3 regions of the Streptomyces krungchingensis genome follow, and region 1 is predicted to be linked to each of the others. Evidence: riboswitches for the same ligand, from Rfam matches in the RefSeq annotation. Region 1 holds a riboswitch; each other region holds the start of a gene.

Region 1 (5,985 bases):
CGGTCGCTGACCAGGGATCGCCACAGGCCCGCGCGGTCGTCGGTGTCGGCCGGTATCGCGGCGTCGGCGATGCCCATTGCGCCGAGTAGCCGGGACAGCGCGTCCCTGGGCGGGGTCGGCTCGGGGTCCATACCGCGCAGGTCCAGGGCGAATTGCCCGTCGGGGAAGTGCGGAGCGAGGTGATGCGCGGCGTGTACGGCGAACGCGGTCTTGCCGAGCCCCGGCTGCCCGGTGACGACGGTGACCGCCGACCGGCCGCGCTCGGCGTCATGGGCCAGCTCCAGCAGCCGGGCGAGTGCCGGGGCTCGTGCGGTGAAGTCCCCGATGTCGCGCGGGAGGGCCAACGTGGCGGACGCGGCGAGGCCGTCCGTGGTGCGGGGGCGCGGTCGGCCCAGGGCGGCGGACTGCTCCAGGCGCGCTGCCTCGTCGCCTTCGAGTCCCAGCGCTTCGGCCAGAGCCTGAACGGTACGGCGCTGCGGTCCCCGGGTGCGCCCGCGTTCCATGTCCGCCAGTGCTCTGACGCTGACCTCGGCCGCGTGGGCGAGTGCCTCCTGGCTGAGTCCGGCGCGCGTCCGCAGCTGACGCAGTCGGTGCCCGAAGTCACTGCCGACAGGCGTGGCACCGCGCACTGTTGATGTCTCCGTTCGTCCGGCTCTCCCAGCGCGAGCCACCGGCAGAAGTATGACAGTCGGTAGTTCTGCCGGGTGAACTGCCTGGGAGACGACGGCGCGCGGTGATCGACTGAAGGCACGGGTTCGCGCACACCCTTCTGTCCGGCTACCGGACGGGCTAGGGCAGTTCAGAACCGCGGTACACCGACCAGACCACCATGGCCGCCGGCAACAGGCTTGCGGCTCCGCACCAATTCATCGGGGAACCTTTCATGAACACTCTCCTGCGCCGTCCCGCCCTGCTCGCCGTCGCCGGCGCGGCACTCGCTCTCTCCCTCACCGCCTGCCAGGGTGGCGAGGACAGCAACGCGTCTTCCTCGGCCTCCTCCTCGGCGAGCGAATCGGCGGCGGCCGGCAAGACCGACGGCGCGTCGGAAACGGCGGAGACGACCGACTCGGCCGGGTCGACCGGATCGCAGGGCTCTTCGGGGTCTTCGGGGTCTTCGGGGTCTGCGAACTCCACGGGCTCGACCGGCAGGCAGGCTGCCGGCTCCACCCCGGTGTGCACGGCCGGGGACGTCACCATCACTGCCGCCACTCAGGACGGTCCGCCGTACACCCATCTCATTCTCACGGCGAAGAACACCTCCGGGCACTCGTGCCGCCTGGCGGGCTTCCCGCACGTCCAGCTCCTGGAGAGCCACAAGCAGGATGTCCCGGCCGTCGCAAAGAGCAAGCCGGCCGCACCTGTCGTGATCTCGGCAGGGGCCCCGGCCTACGCCCTGCTGAAGGTGTCGAACGGCGGTGTGGACGAGGACAACGAGCCCGTGTCGGCGTTCTCCGTCACGCTGGAGGGCGACTCGACGGTCATCGCCGTCAGCGCGCCCGGCAGCGAGGGCATCGCCGCCGACCCGGCGAAGGCACTCACCGGCTACTGGACTCCCGAACTCCGCAACGGGGCGGACGACTTCTGAAGCCCGTGTCGACGCCCGAAGGGATCGATCGGCCTTCTCCTGCCTGATCACGTCGGACGTCGCGGTCCCGCCTGACGAACCGTTGGCGGAAGCGCCGCTGCCTGTCGCGCGGGGCCGTGCACGGGCGCGTGGCCGTGCGGCGGCGCGGGAGGATGTGCGCGGGACTGGGGTGCGGGTTGCGGGCTTGCCACAGGGCCCCGATCTGCAGAGAGTTCTCGTCTCGGCTCTCCCGCCCGCGCACGGCCCGCCCGCTGGTGGTCATGGGGACACCGGTCGCATCGTCCTCGGCGCCGAGCCGCAGGCGAGTTGGCTGCAGCCGGTGCGGTCGCAGGCCGGCCGGTGGGGCCATGCACCTCGCCGCCACCCGCCAGTTCCGCGCCCGTGAAGGCCACTTACGAGTGGGATGAAAACCCTCGCACGTCGTCGTCGCCTCATCGGGCATCGAGAACCAGGTCCCGCTCGCAGAGGTCCACCTTGAGGGCCGCATTCCCTGCAGCCTCACTGGCGAACTCATATGTGGGCGGCCCACCACATCACCACCCATTCCGATCTCATCCCCGGTGTTGCCTGTCGGCCCCGTCACGGCCCTCGGCCTCGACACGTTCCAGCAGGGCTGTGCCGAGCTCGGACTCGTCACCGTCGGAGCCGCTGGCTGCCTCACCCCACCGAAGAGCTTTTGTGCGACCTCGGTGGCCCAGTAGGTGAGGACCATCTGCGCGCCGGCCCGGCGGATGCCGGTGAGAGTTTCGAGGATCACCTTGTCGCGGTCGATCCAGCTCTTCGCGGCGGCGATGACCTTCACGAGCACGTCGAGGTTGGGCCCGGCGGGCTTCACCATGACCATGTCGACGCCCTCCTCCAAGTCGAATGCCAACTCGCGCATAGACTCACGGAGGTTGGCAGGGTCCTGCTGGTGGGTCTTGCGGTCAACGTTGCGGGAGGAGCCGACGGCCTCGCGGAAGTGGCCGTAGAAGGCGGAGGAGTACTTCGCGGTGACTGGCGTGTCGAGATGGGCGCAACCATCGTGGAACGGCTTCGTCACATGGACGTGCGCCGCGCGCCTGGGCTTCTGGGATCGACCCGGGAGGCACCGTCATGACTCAGCACCTGGATTCCTCGCCCATAGCCATGGGCCGGCCGCTGCTGGTCGAGGCCGTCAACATGACAGCAGACTCGTCCGCGGAAGCCAGCAGATACCTGGCTGCTGAAGGAGCGGTGGGGCGCGCCCGGCGGCTGCGGTCGGAGGGGGCCGACATCATCGAACTGGGTCCTGCGGCGAGCCACCTGGGAGTCCAGGAAGTGGGCGCGGCCGGGGAAATCAGGCGGTTGGCCGACGTCATGGACCAGGTGGTCGCCGAGAGTGTGCCAGTATCGGTCGACTCGTTCCTGCCTGAGTTCCAGCGCTTCGCCGTCGCTCGTAGGAGCCCCGTACCTGAACGACATTCAGGGCTTTCCCGATCCCGGATCGTACGAGGAACTCACGGGCTCTGGTTGTCGGCTGAACGTCAGGCACTCCGTGCAGCGGCGTGCACCAGCCACCGAAGCGTTGACCGATGCCACCGAAGTGGGCAGGGAAATCGAGGAGTTCTTCGCCGGGCGTCTGGCCGCGCCGGCAACGGCCGGCATCAGCCGGGAACAGCTGGTCATCGATCCAGGGCGCCCTTCGGGCCCTTTCCGGAACCAGCTGGGGTCAGTCCGGCAACTGTGGCGACGGAGTTGTACGCGGCATGGCACTGAGCGGATTACCCCGGTACCCATGACGAGGGCACCCCCCACGATGCGCTCACCGTCTTCTACGCCCGGGAAACCGCCGAAGGAGGAGCATGATGGATCAGCGAGAAGCGATCGTCGCGGTGGTGCGACGCAAAGAGCGAGTGCTCGTCATCCAGCGGGGTCCGCTGGCCAGGCTGTCAGGATACTGGGCGCCCCTCAGCGGCAAACTCGAACACGGTGAGACGCAGGCTGAAGCCCTGATCCGGGAAGTGCACGAGGAAGTCGGGCTGAGGGTCTCGCCCGTGGCCAAGGTCTGGGAGTCGCAGACCGAGGACGGCACGTTCCGTCTGCACTGGTGGACGGCGGAGGCTGAGGAAGGCGAGGTCGTTCTGCATCCGGGTGAGGTGAGCGACGCCCGCTGGGTCACACCTCAGGAGTTCTCCCGGCTTCAGCCCGTCTTCGAGAGCGACCGCGTGTTCTTCGACCGCGTACTGCCGCAACTCTGACGACGCGTCGAAGGAGTACAGAGCGCTGCGGCGCACAACCTACGCCGCTTGGCACCTCTCTGAAGCCGCAGGCAGCCAACACGAAGGAGTTCTGGCCGGTGACCGCGTTACTGAGCTCTTCGGATTGTTGTCGGGGGTCGTGACGTGTGGTGATCCCTGCGGTAGGCCGGGGATATGCGGTATGCGCAGGGTGGCGGACTGACCGCGGAGCGACGGCGGTTTCGCGAGCGGATCCGGTACGAGGCAGGCGAACGGTTCGGTCGCGGCATCTTGAGCGTGGTGTCCCGGCCTGGCATCAGCTCACGCAGGCCGCCGCACGGCCGGCCGGCACGGGCCGGCGCGGTGCGGGGCGCGGCGCATCGCGCCGGCGCGGCTTCTCAGCCTTCCTCAGGGGTGTTGAGGAAGGCCAGGCCGAGGGGGGTGAGGCTGTGCAGCATGGAGTTGCGGTGGCGCAGCGAGCGGATCAGTCCGGCCTCGCGAAGGACCGTGGCGTGTTCGCTGGCGCTCGCGGGAGCGATTCCCGCGCGAGCGGCGAGTTCCTTGGTGGAACACCCCGGGTGCTCGGCGACGGTGGTGAGCACCGTGGTGCGGGTGCGGCCCAGAAGCGTCGACGCACCGGAGGAGCGTGAGCGGCCGGGTATTGAGGCAGGGACGGTGAGGTCACCAGGGTGGCGGTCCGGGCAGGCGGGGTAGCTCACCGAGACGGGCGGGCCGTCGGTGACGATGGCGCGGGTGCAGAACATCGACGGGACGAGCAACAGGCCTTCTCCGTCCAGGTGAACGTCCCGGTCGGCTCCGCTGGGCATGCGGACTTCCAGGACCGGGGCCTTCCATCGCATCCACTGGGGGTTGGCCTGGGTCAGCAGCTGCTCGACCCCGCCGGTGAGCAACTGCTGCAGGCGCAGCGGCCGGTCCGCCTCCAGGTGTGCGGTGAAGCGGTCCCAGTGCGGAGCGAGCAGGCAGGTATGGAGGTCGCCGAGTCCCGTGCAGAGCTCGGCGAACAAGGAGGCGTCGTCGGCCAGGCGGCGGGTCCAGGCGGGCAGTGAAGGACGACGCCGTGCTGTCTCCAGCAGGTTCGTCCTGACGTGTTCGCGTGGTGTGCTGCGCACCTGTTCCAGAAGGTCTTCGACACCGCCCGCTCTGGCCGGGCTGAGGAAGTCCGGGGAACATCCCACGGCAGGCATGAGCGTCAGCGCCACGCGAGCCTGGGCGGACAGCTGGGCGCGCGCACGGTGGCGCCAGGCATCGAGCCGGGCGGGCCGGCCGCGGCTCTGCAGCGCTCGCGCGGCAAGTTCCAGCTCGTGCAGCGGCATCGGCGCGTCGGCCACACGTGTGCGGGCCAGATCCTGAACCGTGAAATGTATGCGGTAGACCATGGCAGCCTGGGGCGGTCCTTCCGTAATGTCGTCCTTCGGGCCAGGCCGAATCAGATCGAGATCGTGCCGGTCAGCAGGGAGGCTGGGCCCACCAGCCAGCCGACATGGTAGATGGCCTGAGCCGGTGCGTGTCCAGGCACGGTGTGACGGCTCGAGGCCCGACGCGGCACCCACACCACACCCCGGGCATGCTCCAACATTTCGAGAGGGGGTGTCTTGCGTGGACGGCCGAACACCTCATCACACTCCCGACCACCGGCGGCCGTTGACGGGCCTGCCCCGCGCCCCGCCCCTCACACCGCCGCCGCGCACGGGCGCGCACCGCGTGGGGCGGCTCGGAGAGACACACCGTGGGTGCTGAAGGCCGCGGGTGAAGCGGTTTTGACGGCTCTCAGCACCAACTAGCTAGTGCGTCGGGCAGCAGCCACGCGGTCGTGCGGGGTCGACGCCATGTGATCACGTGCGGTCCGCGGCCGTTCAAGGAAATAGGTGCAGCCAAAAGCTGCTTGCACATCCTCTCCTCAGGCCCACCGGCACGGGGAAAGGCTCGTCCAGCGAGAGGAACTCGTGAAGTCCACGTCCAAGAGACCTGCGTTCGGCGCGTTCGTGGGGCTCAGCATGCTGTTGGTGGCGGCCACGCCGTCGGCGTCCCTGGCGCCGGCGGGCCCGGCCCGTACGGTGCCGATCTCGCCGTCGCACTCCAGATCGCCTCTTTCGTCCGCCCTTCAGGCCGACGCATCCCGGCCCGCCGCCGCGCAGCGGTGGATAGCGTTGATCACCGGCGACCGCGTCCTGGTCAACGGCA
Region 2 (5,985 bases), 9.1 Mb from region 1:
CCCGCGCACCAGCGCCGCCGCAGCCGGCGGTATCTGTCCTCGTACTCGGCCCGCAGCTCGCCACCGCGTCGCGCGACGTGCTGCCAGGAGCGCCGGGCGAGGACCACGTGCTCCGCCGCGTAGCGCTCCTGCACCTCCGTCCGCTGGGTGTCCGACAGCCAGGGCAGCGACCGGGCGAAACGCTCCGCCTCGGCACGCCCCTCGGCACGGGTGGCCTCGACGAGCAGATGGCCTTCGAGCTCGCGTATCAGCGGCGACGCGTCGAGCGGCTGGTCGTCCATGGCGGTCACCGGAGTTCCCTCCCGGCCGACGGCAGAGACATGTCCGCCGCCGCGGTGCCGGGATGGTGCAGGTCGAAGGCCGGGGATTCACTGCGGATGCGCGGCAGGGTGAGGAAGTTGTGCCGCGGCGGCGGGCAGGACGTCGCCCACTCCAGCGAACGGCCGTAGCCCCACGGGTCGTCGACGCCGACCGGCTTGCCGTACTTGGCCGTCCTCCACACGTTGTAGAAGAACGGCAGGAACGAGAGTCCGAGCAGGAAGGACGCGATGGTCGACACCGTGTTCAGGGCCGTGAGTCCTTCCACCGCCAGATAGTCGGGGATCCGGCGCTGCATTCCATTGGCGCCCAGCCAGTGCTGCACCAGGAACGTGCCGTGGAAGCCGGCGAACAGCGTCCAGAAGGTGATCTTCCCGAGGCGTTCGTCGAGCATCTTCCCCGTGAACTTCGGCCACCAGAAGTGGAAGCCGGAGAACATCGCGAACACCACGGTGCCGAAGACGACGTAGTGGAAGTGCGCCACCACGAAATACGAGTCGGACAGGGGGAAGTCCATCGGCGGGGAGGCGAGCATCACGCCGGTCAGACCACCGAAGACGAACGTGACGAGGAAACCGGTCGCCCACAGCATCGGTGTCTCGAAGGACAAGGAGCCCTGCCACATCGTTCCGATCCAGTTGAAGAACTTCACACCCGTCGGAACGGCGATGAGGAACGTCATGAAGGAGAAGAACGGGAGGAGCACACCGCCGGTGACGTACATGTGGTGGGCCCACACCGTCACGGACAGACCGGCAATCGCGATGGTCGCACCGATCAGGCCCATGTAACCGAACATCGGCTTGCGCGAGAAGACCGGGATGACCTCGGAGATGATCCCGAAGAACGGCAGCGCGATGATGTACACCTCTGGATGCCCGAAGAACCAGAAGAGGTGCTGCCACAGCAGCGCGCCCCCGTTCGCCGCGTCGAAGACATGCGCACCGAATGCACGGTCCGCCTCCAGCGCGAACAGGGCCGCCGCGAGGACGGGGAAGGCCAGCAGCACCAGCACACCGGTCAGCAGCACGTTCCACACGAAGATCGGCATGCGGAACATCGTCATGCCCGGAGCGCGCATGCAGATGATGGTGGTGATGAAGTTGACCGCGCCGAGGATGGTGCCGAAGCCGGACAACGTCAGACCCATGATCCACATGTCGGCGCCGACGCCCGGCGAGCGGACCGCGTCCGACAGCGGGGAGTAGGCGAACCAGCCGAAGTCGGCCGCGCCCTGCGGGGTGAGGAATCCGCCCACCGCGATCAGCGAGCCGAAGAGGTACAGCCAGTACGCGAACATGTTCAGCCGCGGGAACGCCACGTCGGGCGCGCCGATCTGCAGCGGCATGATCCAGTTCGCGAAGCCGGCGAACAGCGGCGTCGCGAACATCAGCAGCATGATCGTGCCGTGCATCGTGAACGCCTGGTTGAACTGCTCGTTCGACATGATCTGCAGACCGGGCCGGGCGAGCTCGGCGCGCATGAGCAGCGCCATGACACCACCGACGCAGAACAGCGCGAACGAGGTCACCAGATACAGCGTGCCGATTGTCTTGTGGTCCGTGGACGTCAGCCACTTCACCGCGGCCCGTCCCGGACGCCGTGGGCGCGGGCCCGCGGACGCGGGCGGCGCCGTCACCGTGTTGCTCTCCATGCCCCGCCTGTGTCCGGCCCTCGCCGCACCGTCACAATGGAGCGACGCGACGAGCGTCACACCGCAGGGTGTGACGTTCGCCCACCTGCCGGACACAGACGGATCATGAGCAACGACGAGACCTTCGCCGCTGCCTATCGCGAGCACTACTGGGCGGTCAGCCGCTACGTGGCGAGGCGACTGGACGGCCGTGGCAGTGATGTCGAAGAGGTGGTGGCGGAGGTCTTCACCGTCGCCTGGCGGCGCCGGTCCGACCTGCCGCCCTCCCCCCTTCCCTGGCTGTACGGGGTGGCGCGCCGCTGCCTGGCCAACGCGGTACGCGGATACGGACGCCGCCGCAGGCTGCTCGACCGGCTCGGCAACGACGAGAGCGCGCACGGCACCCAGGTGGTGGCCGGCCCCGGCTCCGACACGCCGGGCGACTGGGTGCACGAGGCCCTGGCCCGGCTCTCCCCGGCCGACCAGGAAGTACTGCGCCTCACGGCCTGGGAGGAACTCGCCGTCGACGAGGTCGCCGTCGTCCTCGGCTGCGGCAGCCGCGCCGCCGCGATGCGCCTGCACCGGGCCCGCCGCCGGCTCAGAGCCGAGATCGACCGTCTGCACATCACCCCCGTGGCCGCCGGCACCGCAACGCCCCGCCGCGACATCCCGAAGGAGCCCGGCCGTGGCTGACGAACTCGAACTCCTGCGCCGCGCCAACCCGGTCCCGTCCGCCGACCCCCGCTTCGGCGACCGCCCGCTCGACCAGCACGCCGAACGCCGGCTCGACCTGCTCCTGCACGACGGCGAACGCCGGCTCGACCGCCTCCCGCGCGGCGGCGAACGCCGGCCGAGCCCCCGGCATCTGCGCGGCTGGACCTGGGGCCTCGGGTCCGTGGCGGCGGCCTGCGTGGTCGTCCTCACCCTCATGTTCTCGGGCTCGGCCACCGCGCCCGCCGTGGCCGCACCGCGCCCGCTGGTCGTCGAGGCCGGCTCCGCCCCCGTGCCGCTCGACCGGATCGCCGATCGCGCGGCGGGCGCCGGGGACTCCCTCCGGCTGGTCCAGGGCACCCATCTGCAGGCATGGAGTCTCGCCATGACGTCCGGCCCCGGCGCCCGGCCGCCCGTCACCCTGCCCGAGGAACGCCTCGTCCGCTGGCAGGCCGACGGCAGCCACACGGAACTCGTCGTGGCCACCGATCCGCGCCGCCCGGGAAAGCCGGTCGTCACCGACGCCGACCCCGTGCCCCGCACCGTCGAGGACGGGCACGTCCTCAGCAGGCGGACCTATCCGCCGAGTTGGAGCGACGCCCCGCCCGTCGCCCGGCCGCCGCACGACGCCGTACGGCTGCGCGCCTACCTGGACGAGATCGACCGCACCGGCCCCCTGGACACCCCGGGACTCCTCGACGCCGTCGCCGGACTGCTGGACAACTGGACGCTCGGCACCCGGGAGAACGCCGCGCTCGTCCGGATCCTCGCCGACGCGCAGGGCCTGCGCCCGGCCGGTGCGGTCACCGACCGGCTGGGCCGAGCGGGACAGGCGTACGTGTACGACGACCGGGCGCACTCCGTCCGGCGGATGCTGGTGCTCGATCCGGACACCGGCGCCGTCCTCGGCCTGGAGGAGACCGTCACCCGGGACGACCCCGAGTTCGGGGTGAAGTCCGGGGACGTGCTGTCCTACCGCGCGTGGATGCGCTGACCGTGCCGCTCAGACGCCCGGCCGGCGTTCGGCCGCCGCCACGGTCTGCTCCAGCAGGACCGCGATGGTCATGGGGCCGACGCCGCCCGGCACGGGCGTGATCAGCCCGGCCCGTGTGACGGCCGTGTCGAAGTCGACGTCGCCCACGTTGCCCGGGTTGTAGCCCGCGTCGATCACGACGGCACCCGGCTTGACGTCCTCGCCGCGGATCAGCCGGGGCCGGCCCACCGCGGCCACCACGATGTCCGCCTCGCGCACGACCGACGCCAGGTCCTTCGTGCGCGAGTGGCAGTACGTCACCGTGGCGTCCCGTCCGAGGAGGAGCATGCCGACCGGCCTGCCGAGGATCGCGCTGCGGCCCACCACGACCGCCCGCTTGCCCGCCGGGTCGACGTCGTACTCGTCGAGGAGCCGCATGATGCCGCCGGGCGTGCAGGACACGAAGCCGGGCAGGCCGAAGCTCATCGCCGAGTACGAGCTCAGCGTCACGCCGTCGACGTCCTTGCGCGGGTCGATGGCCTCGAACGCCGCCCGCTCGTCGATGTGCGGTCCGACGGGGTGCTGGAGCAGGATGCCGTGCACGGCCGGGTCCTCGGAGAGCGCGCGGAGCGTGCCGACCAGTTCGGCGGTCGTCGTGGCGGCCGGCAGCGCGACGTGCCGGGACTCGATCCCCGCCTTGCGGCAGCGGTTCTGCTTCATCCGCACGTAGGTGACCGAGGCGGGGTCCTCGCCGACGAGCACCGTCGCCAGACACGGCGCCGCACCCGTGCGGTCCTTCAGGTCGGCGGCGCGCTTCGCGGTGTCCTCGACGATCCGGCGCGCGAGAGCCGTGCCGTCCATGAGCTGGGCCTGGGACATGAGCTGCTCCTCCTGAGCGCTGCTGACGATCGCCCAGGCGCGCGGCAAAGACCCGTTCGTCAGGCCGCTCCCCGGTGGTACTCCACCTCAGCGCCAGTCACGGCCCGCCGACCAGGGCAACTCCCGCGGGTGATCCGCCCGCGGCCGGTTCGGCCCGCCCGAGGAGGCGGGCCTCGTCGCCCGTGCCCGTGAGGCGGGCGGCCCACGCCGGATACGGGTGCGGCTCACCGGCGCCGGAGGGGCAGTCCTCGAACGGCGCGCGGTGCCGGAGGACGCGGGCGGGACCGGGCCGCGCGCACGGCCGAGCCCAGCAGTGAGGCGGAGAGCCGCAGACCTGCCGCGGAGACGGGTCGCGGCAGCCGGGCGGGGCGGGGGCGCGACCGGCCCATCCCCACACGCGCCGAGAAGGTCCAGGTCAGACGCGACGTGATCTGGACCTTCGGCCAGTGCCTTTCTACTCGTCCCATGCCTGGAGCAGAGTCTGGTCGACGATCTTGCCGTCACGCAGCGACATCATCGACGTGCTCAGCACCTTCACGCCGTCCGCGTACTCGCAGGACTCGGAGAAGGCGACGTGGTCGCCCTGGACCACGCACTGCTCCAGCTTGTGGGTCATGTCCCGGCTGTAGACGTCGTCGAGCATCTCGGCGATCTCGCCGCGACCGTGTTTCACCATCGGGTGGCTGGGCTGGGTGTTGCGGTCGACGATGCGCAGTTCCGCGTCGTCAGCGTAGAGCGACAGCAGATCCGTCGCAGTGTGTCCTTCAATGGCTCGGCGCAGCGCTTCGGTGTCGAAGGCGGGGCCTAGCGAGGTGCCCATGATGACCTCCTTGAAGGCCGCGGCCCGTCGAGGAGCGGGTCGCGAAGGGCCTCATCTCCGAGACTCCTCCGCCGCACGGTCCTCGGCAAGCGCAGCCGCTCCGATGAGCCTCTCGGGTGAGCGGAGCGTGACGGCCGTGTCCGCGGGGGACCGGCGCCGTTGCAGAAAGCATGATCTCAACACGACGTATGGTCGCCGCCATTGGTCTCGCCGTCGGAGTCACCGGACTCGCCGCGCCGATGGCGAGCGCGGCGGGCTCCGAGGCCGCGGACGCGGGGAAGCTGAACCCCGTCGCCGAACTCGACGCCCTCGCCCTGAGCACCGTCCCCGCCGAGCAGCGGGCGGCCATGCCGCTGCCGTCCCGCCAGCTCGCGGGCCTCAACCGGCTGAACGACCTGAACCAGCTGCACCAGCTCACCGACCTCGCCGCGCCCGTCATGGGCGTCGTCCCGGCCGTCGAGGGCTAGTCGGGCGGAGAGCCTGCCCAGACGAGCGCCGAGGGCCGGCCGGTACGAGCAACAAGGGCCTACCCGTACGAGCACCGGGGGCCGGCCCGTACGAGCACTGAGGGCCGGTTCGGTGGGCGAAGGCCTCTTCGCCCACCGGCCGGCCCTCTTTCTCGTGCCCGGGGCCCCGCCGCGTCACCCGGCC
Region 3 (5,985 bases), 6.4 Mb from region 1:
CAGGAACCCGACCCCGTCGAGCGCGAGCCCGGCCAGATAGCGCCATTGCCGCAGCGCGCGCAGCAACAGCGCCGCGTCCCCGCCCGGCCCGGTGCCGGCCGCCGCGCGCGCCGCCATCGCCTGGAGCACGGTCGCGGTTCCGAAGCAGACCGACGCACCAAGCGCGCACACCATTCCAAACAGCACGAACCGACTGTAGGGGAGCCTGCATCGCAGGGGGCCGTCGCGCGCTCGTCCTGCGGTGCTCTCTACTCTGATCGCCGAACGGCCAAGAAGAATCGCAAACGAAGCAAAGTCGAACCGAAAGAAACAACGGGGGAACGGACATGGCGGACACACGTCGTCAACTGCGCTCGGGCACCGTCGTGCTCGGCGGCATGGGACTCCTCGCCGCCGCACTCACGGCCTGCTCCTCGGAGCCGGACAAGCGCTGCGTCGACCGCGACAGCTACAACCTCGCCAAGGGCTACCGGGTCGTCGCCGACAAGAACTGCAAGTCCACCAAGGTGTCCGTCAACGGCAGTTGGTACTACGGCGGCAAGAAGAAGAGCGGCTGGGTCGACGGCGGCTCCTTCGTCAAGCCCGGCAAGGGCTCCGGCGGTTCGGGCGGCAGCCACAGCGGCGTCGACCGCGGCGGCTTCGGCAGCGGCAAGGGCAGCTCCGGCGGCTGAGCAGGAGACGTCCCGTGGAACGCCGCACCATCGCACCCCGCCCCGACTGGCAGCGGACCGTCGAGGAACAGGGCCTCATCTACCCGCTCACCCGTCACCCCGACGACTCCCTGCGCCCCTACTGGGACGAGAGCGCGTACTACGTCTTCTCGCTCCCCGAGGTCGAGGCGCTGGAGGAGGTCGTGGACGAACTGCACCGCATGTGCCTGGCCGCGGCCGAGCACATCGTCCGCACGGACCGCTTCGCCGACCTCGGCATCACCGACCCGCACGTCGTGCGGGCCGTCGCCGAGGCCTGGCGGCGGCGCGCCGAACTCCCCTCCGTCTACGGCCGTTTCGACCTGCGCTACGACGGCACGGGCCCGGCCAAGCTGCTGGAGTACAACGCCGACACGCCGACCTCCCTCGTCGAGGCCGCGAGCCCGCAGTGGTTCTGGATGGAGGACCGCTTCCCCGGCGCCGACCAGTGGAACTCCCTGCACGAACGCCTCGTCGCCGCCTGGAAGAAGCAGGCGCCCCTCCTGCCGCCGGGCAGCCCGCTGCACTTCGCGCACTCCTCCGCCGACGAACTCGGCGAGGACCTGATGACGGTCGCCTACCTCAAGGAGACCGCCGAGCAGGCGGGCCTCGACACCGACTGGATCTCCATGGAGGAGATCGGCTGGGACCCCCTCTCCGGCCGCTTCGTCGACACCTCGCTCCGCTTCATCCGCAGCTGCTTCAAGCTCTACCCCTGGGAGTGGCTCACCGCCGACCGCTTCGCCGGACACGTCCTGGACACCCTCGACAACGGCGGCGGCACGGGGACGACGCTGTGGATCGAGCCGGCCTGGAAGATGCTCCTCTCCAACAAGGCCCTCCTCGCCGTCCTCTGGGAGCTCTACCCGGACCACCCCAACCTGCTCCCCGCCTACCTCGACGGCCCACGCGAACTGGCCGCCGACCGCGGCTACGTGGCCAAGCCGCTCCTCGGCCGCGAGGGCGCCGGGGTCACCGTGCACGAACCGGGCGCCGCCCCGGCCGTACGCACCGACGAGCCCTGCGCCTACCAGGAACTGGCCCCCCTCCCGTCCTTCGACGGCAACCGCGTCGTCCTGGGCGCCTGGGTCGTCGAGGACGAGTCGGCGGGCCTCGGCATCCGCGAGTCGTCCGGCCTGGTCACGGACGAGTACGCCCGCTTCCTGCCGCACGTGATCCTCTGACGGCCCGACGCGCGAACCCCGGCCCCCGGCGACACGGGGGCCGGCGCTGGATCCCGTGCCGCGGCGGGCACCCGCGCCCCGGACCCGGCGCCGTGCCTGTACCCCCGGACCCGGCGCCGAGCCTCGGCGACCCCCGGGCCGCCCTGCCACGGGACCCGGGACCCGGAGCATCCCGGGGACCGCGCCGGACCCCACCGGCTCCCAAACCCGCCCCTAGACCCCCAGCACCTCGCGGAGTCGGCCGAGCCCCCAGTCGAGGTCCTCCTCGGAGATGACCAGCGGCGGGGCGATCCGGATCGTGACGCCGTGGGTGTCCTTCACCAGGACGCCCCGGTCCACCAGCTTCTCGGAGATCTCCCGGCCCGTGCCGTACGCCGGGGCGATGTCGACGCCCGCCCACAGCCCGCGCCCGCGGACCTGCGTGACATGACCGGAGTCCTTCAACCGGCCCAGCTCCTGGTGCAGATGCGCACCCAGCTCGGCCGCCCGCCGCTGGTACTCGCCCGACCGCAGCATCGCGATCACCTCCAACGCCACCGCGCAGGCCAGCGGATTGCCCCCGAACGTCGAACCGTGTTCCCCGGGCCGGAACACCCCCAGCACGTCGGCGCCCGCCACCACCGCCGACACGGGGACGACCCCGCCCCCGAGCGCCTTGCCCAGCACGTACACGTCCGGCACCACCCCCTCGTGCTCGCACGCGAACGTCTTCCCCGTACGGCCGAGACCCGACTGGATCTCGTCCGCGACGAACAGCACGTTCCGCTCCCGGGTCAGTTCCCGCACCCCCGGCAGGTAGCCCGGGGGCGGCACCAGCACGCCCGCCTCGCCCTGGATCGGCTCCAGCAGCACGGCGACGGTGTTCTCCGTCAGCGCCGCCCGCATCGCGGTCAGGTCCCCGTACGGCACGATCTCGAAGCCCGGCGTGTACGGCCCGAAGTCCGCCCGGGCCTCCGGGTCCGTGGAGAAACTGATGAGCGTGGTCGTACGGCCGTGGAAGTTGTTCCCCGCGACGACGATCTTCGCCCTCTCCGCGGGCACCCCCTTCACGCGGTACCCCCACTTCCGGGCCGTCTTCACCGCGGTCTCCACCGCCTCCGCGCCGGTGTTCATCGGCAGCACCATCTCCATGCCGCACAGCGCCGCCAGCTCCCGGCAGAAGTCCGCGAACCGGTCGTGGTGGAACGCCCGCGACGTCAGCGTCACCCGCTCCAGTTGCGCCTTCGCCGCCTCGATCAGCCGCCGGTTGCCGTGCCCGAAGTTCAGCGCCGAGTATCCGGCCAGCATGTCGAGGTAACGGCGCCCCTCGACGTCCGTCATCCAGGCCCCGTCCGCCGTCGCCACGACGACCGGCAGCGGGTGGTAGTTGTGCGCGCTGTGCGCGTCGGCCGAGGCGATGAACGCCTTCGTCGTCTCCGTAGCGGTCACGCGATCTCCGTTTCTTGACGAGCGGCACGGGCGACGCGCGGGCCCGCGCACGGGGCGGCACGTGCCGCCCGGACCGGGCGGCTCGCGCTTCCCGGACGACGGGTGGATACGTGCTCCCGGGCGGGGGACGGCGTGTCCTCCCGGGCGGGGAGTGGCGCCCGCCGACGGTGGGCCCCGGACTCCTTCCTACCGTCGCTCGCATGGTGGACCGGGGAACCCGCAGATCCGGCGCGCCCGGTAGGCTGACCGGCGGGGCCGTGACTGGCGCGCTGGGATGGGACCGACCATCGGGGAGCGGCCCCTCGAACTGTGTGCCGTGCGCCTGGGCCGACCCGTGAACGCTGAACACCACGTCCGGAGGCCGTCATGCCAGAGCCCCTTTCCACCGAGTCCACCGCGTTCCGCAGTGCCCTGGACGTGATCCGGGCCGTGGAGCCCCGCGTCGCCGACGCCATCGGCCAGGAGGTCGCCGACCAGCGCGACATGCTCAAGCTGATCGCGTCGGAGAACTACGCCTCCCCGGCCACGCTCCTCGCCATGGGCAACTGGTTCAGCGACAAGTACGCCGAGGGGACCGTCGGCCGCCGCTTCTACGCCGGCTGCCGCAACGTCGACACCGTCGAGGCCCTCGCCGCCGAGCACGCCCGCGAGCTCTTCGGCGCCGAGCACGCCTACGCCCAGCCGCACTCCGGCATCGACGCCAACCTCGTGGCCTTCTGGGCCGTCCTCGCCGCCCGCGTCGAGGCCCCCGCCCTGGAGCGCGCCGGCGTCCGCAACGTCAACGACCTCACCGAGGCCGACTGGGCCGAACTGCGCCACGCCTTCGGCAACCAGCGCATGCTCGGCATGTCCCTCGACGCCGGCGGCCACCTCACCCACGGCTTCCGCCCGAACATCTCCGGCAAGATGTTCGACCAGCGCTCCTATGGCACCGACCCCGCCACCGGCCTCATCGACTACGAGGCCCTGCGCACCTCCGCCCGCGAGTTCAAGCCGCTCATCCTCGTCGCCGGCTACTCCGCCTACCCCCGTCTGGTGAACTTCCGGATCATGCGCGAGATCGCCGACGAGGTCGGCGCCACGCTCATGGTCGACATGGCGCACTTCGCGGGCCTCGTCGCCGGCAAGGTGCTCACCGGAGACTTCGACCCCGTCCCGCACGCCCAGATCGTCACCACCACCACGCACAAGTCGCTGCGCGGCCCGCGCGGCGGCATGGTGCTGTGCGACGAGAGCCTCGCCGAACAGGTCGACCGCGGCTGCCCGATGGTCCTCGGCGGCCCCCTCCCGCACGTCATGGCGGCCAAGGCCGTCGCGCTCGCCGAGGCACGACGCCCCGAGTTCCGCGACTACGCACAGGCCGTCGTCGACAACTCCCGTGCCCTCGCCGAGGGTCTGATGTGCCGCGGCGCCACGCTGGTCACCGGCGGCACCGACAACCACCTCAACCTGATCGACGTCGCCACCTCCTACGGCCTCACCGGCCGTCAGGCCGAGTCCGCCCTGCTCGACTCGGGCATCGTCACCAACCGCAACGCCATCCCCGCCGACCCCAACGGCGCCTGGTACACCTCCGGCATCCGCATCGGCACGCCCGCGCTGACCACCCGTGGTCTGGGCACGGCCGAGATGGACGAGATCGCGGGCCTGATCGACCGCGTCCTGACCTCCGCCGAGCCCGGCACCACGGCCAAGGGCAGCCCGTCCAAGGCCCAGCACGTCCTGGACGCGAAGATCTCCGACGAGATCGCCCACCGCGCCACCGACCTGCTCGCCGGTTTCCCGCTCTACCCGGAGATCGACCTCGGCTGACGCGCCTCGCGCGGGCTACAGATCGATCAGCTCCTGTCGTGGTTCCCGCGGCGGTCCGGCAGCCTCACGCCGGGCCGCCGCGCGGCGTATCAGGACGGAGCTCCCCGCACCGAGGACCAGCCCCGCCGCCAGCCCGGGCACCGCCCACCTCACGCTGTCCGCCGCGTCCGGCTCCGCCACGCGACCCGCGGCACTGCCCGAGCCGAACAGGTCTCCCTCCTCGTCCAGTTGGTCGAACACCGCGCGCGGTGCCCGGTGCCAGCGGATGTCGTCGTCCCGGACGTCGGGGGAAGGATCCGTCCGCACCCATGGAGTGCCGTCCGCGGCGACGAACACCTGGTCCTGACGCTCGATGGCGACATCACCACCCGGTGCCCTGCTGGTCTGCGGCCAGCCCCCGACCCCTGTGAGCCCCCAGATCACGGTGGCCCGCACTTCGGGGAAACGGCCCTCCACCCATGCCTCGGGAACCCGCTCCGTCCCCGTGTACCGCGGGGAGAGCAGCCGCCACAGCCGTACGAAGTCCCGCTCCCCGGAGTGCAGCGAGGTCGCCCGTCCCGTGTCACCGGCGACGACCAGCGCCAGGTCGGGGGTGTCGGCCTTCGCCCGCACCGAGCTGCGCGCCGAGTCGTGTGCCGCATCCGGTGCGGAGGCCCGAGCGCCCGGAGCGCCGAGCGCGGCCGACGCCATGACGACCAGCACCAGAAGCCACACCCTCCTCCCACCGGTCCCCACTCGCGTCCCGCCGGTCCGGCGCCTTGCGCCGGCCCTCGCTCGTGTCCCGCGAGTCCACGCCCTCGCGCCGCCGGCCCTCGCTCGCGTCCCGCCGCGCCACGACGCGGCCCCGCCGGTCCACGGCCCGCCTCCGTCGA

Evidence for each region. Region 1 has a riboswitch for ZMP and ZTP ahead of ACSYGO_RS00220 (dihydropteroate synthase). Riboswitches for the same ligand answer to the same signal wherever they lie in the genome.
Region 2: it holds a riboswitch for ZMP and ZTP, as region 1 does, so the genes downstream of both, ACSYGO_RS39800 (bifunctional 5,10-methylenetetrahydrofolate dehydrogenase/5,10-methenyltetrahydrofolate cyclohydrolase) here and ACSYGO_RS00220 (dihydropteroate synthase) in region 1, are expected to answer to the same signal.
Region 3: it holds a riboswitch for ZMP and ZTP, as region 1 does, so the genes downstream of both, ACSYGO_RS28355 (glycine hydroxymethyltransferase) here and ACSYGO_RS00220 (dihydropteroate synthase) in region 1, are expected to answer to the same signal.

What each region holds. Positions count from the first base shown of each region.
Region 1 covers NZ_JBPUKY010000001.1:43,390-49,374, forward strand. The annotation lists gene ACSYGO_RS00205 (ATP-binding protein) at 1-629, opposite strand, end outside; gene ACSYGO_RS00210 (DUF4232 domain-containing protein) at 884-1,585, shown strand; partial or broken gene ACSYGO_RS00215 (porphobilinogen synthase) at 2,256-2,579, opposite strand; ZMP/ZTP riboswitch at 2,568-2,659, shown strand; partial or broken gene ACSYGO_RS00220 (dihydropteroate synthase) at 2,747-2,941, shown strand; gene ACSYGO_RS00225 (dihydropteroate synthase) at 2,946-3,539, shown strand; gene ACSYGO_RS00230 (NUDIX domain-containing protein) at 3,430-3,804, shown strand; gene ACSYGO_RS00235 (MarR family transcriptional regulator) at 4,182-5,180, opposite strand; gene ACSYGO_RS00240 (S8 family serine peptidase) at 5,748-5,985, shown strand, end outside.
Region 2 covers NZ_JBPUKY010000001.1:9,177,135-9,183,119, forward strand. The annotation lists gene ACSYGO_RS39780 (hypothetical protein) at 1-281, opposite strand, end outside; gene ctaD (aa3-type cytochrome oxidase subunit I) at 287-1,972, opposite strand; gene ACSYGO_RS39790 (RNA polymerase sigma factor) at 2,078-2,644, shown strand; gene ACSYGO_RS39795 (CU044_5270 family protein) at 2,637-3,656, shown strand; gene ACSYGO_RS39800 (bifunctional 5,10-methylenetetrahydrofolate dehydrogenase/5,10-methenyltetrahydrofolate cyclohydrolase) at 3,666-4,514, opposite strand; ZMP/ZTP riboswitch at 4,539-4,625, opposite strand; gene ACSYGO_RS39805 (nuclear transport factor 2 family protein) at 4,969-5,334, opposite strand; gene ACSYGO_RS39810 (hypothetical protein) at 5,505-5,801, shown strand; gene ACSYGO_RS39815 (ABC transporter ATP-binding protein) at 5,976-5,985, opposite strand, start outside.
Region 3 covers NZ_JBPUKY010000001.1:6,427,902-6,433,886, forward strand. The annotation lists gene ACSYGO_RS28335 (DMT family protein) at 1-174, opposite strand, end outside; gene ACSYGO_RS28340 (hypothetical protein) at 327-671, shown strand; gene ACSYGO_RS28345 (glutathionylspermidine synthase family protein) at 686-1,873, shown strand; gene rocD (ornithine--oxo-acid transaminase) at 2,087-3,301, opposite strand; ZMP/ZTP riboswitch at 3,549-3,636, shown strand; gene ACSYGO_RS28355 (glycine hydroxymethyltransferase) at 3,668-5,113, shown strand; gene ACSYGO_RS28360 (hypothetical protein) at 5,129-5,803, opposite strand.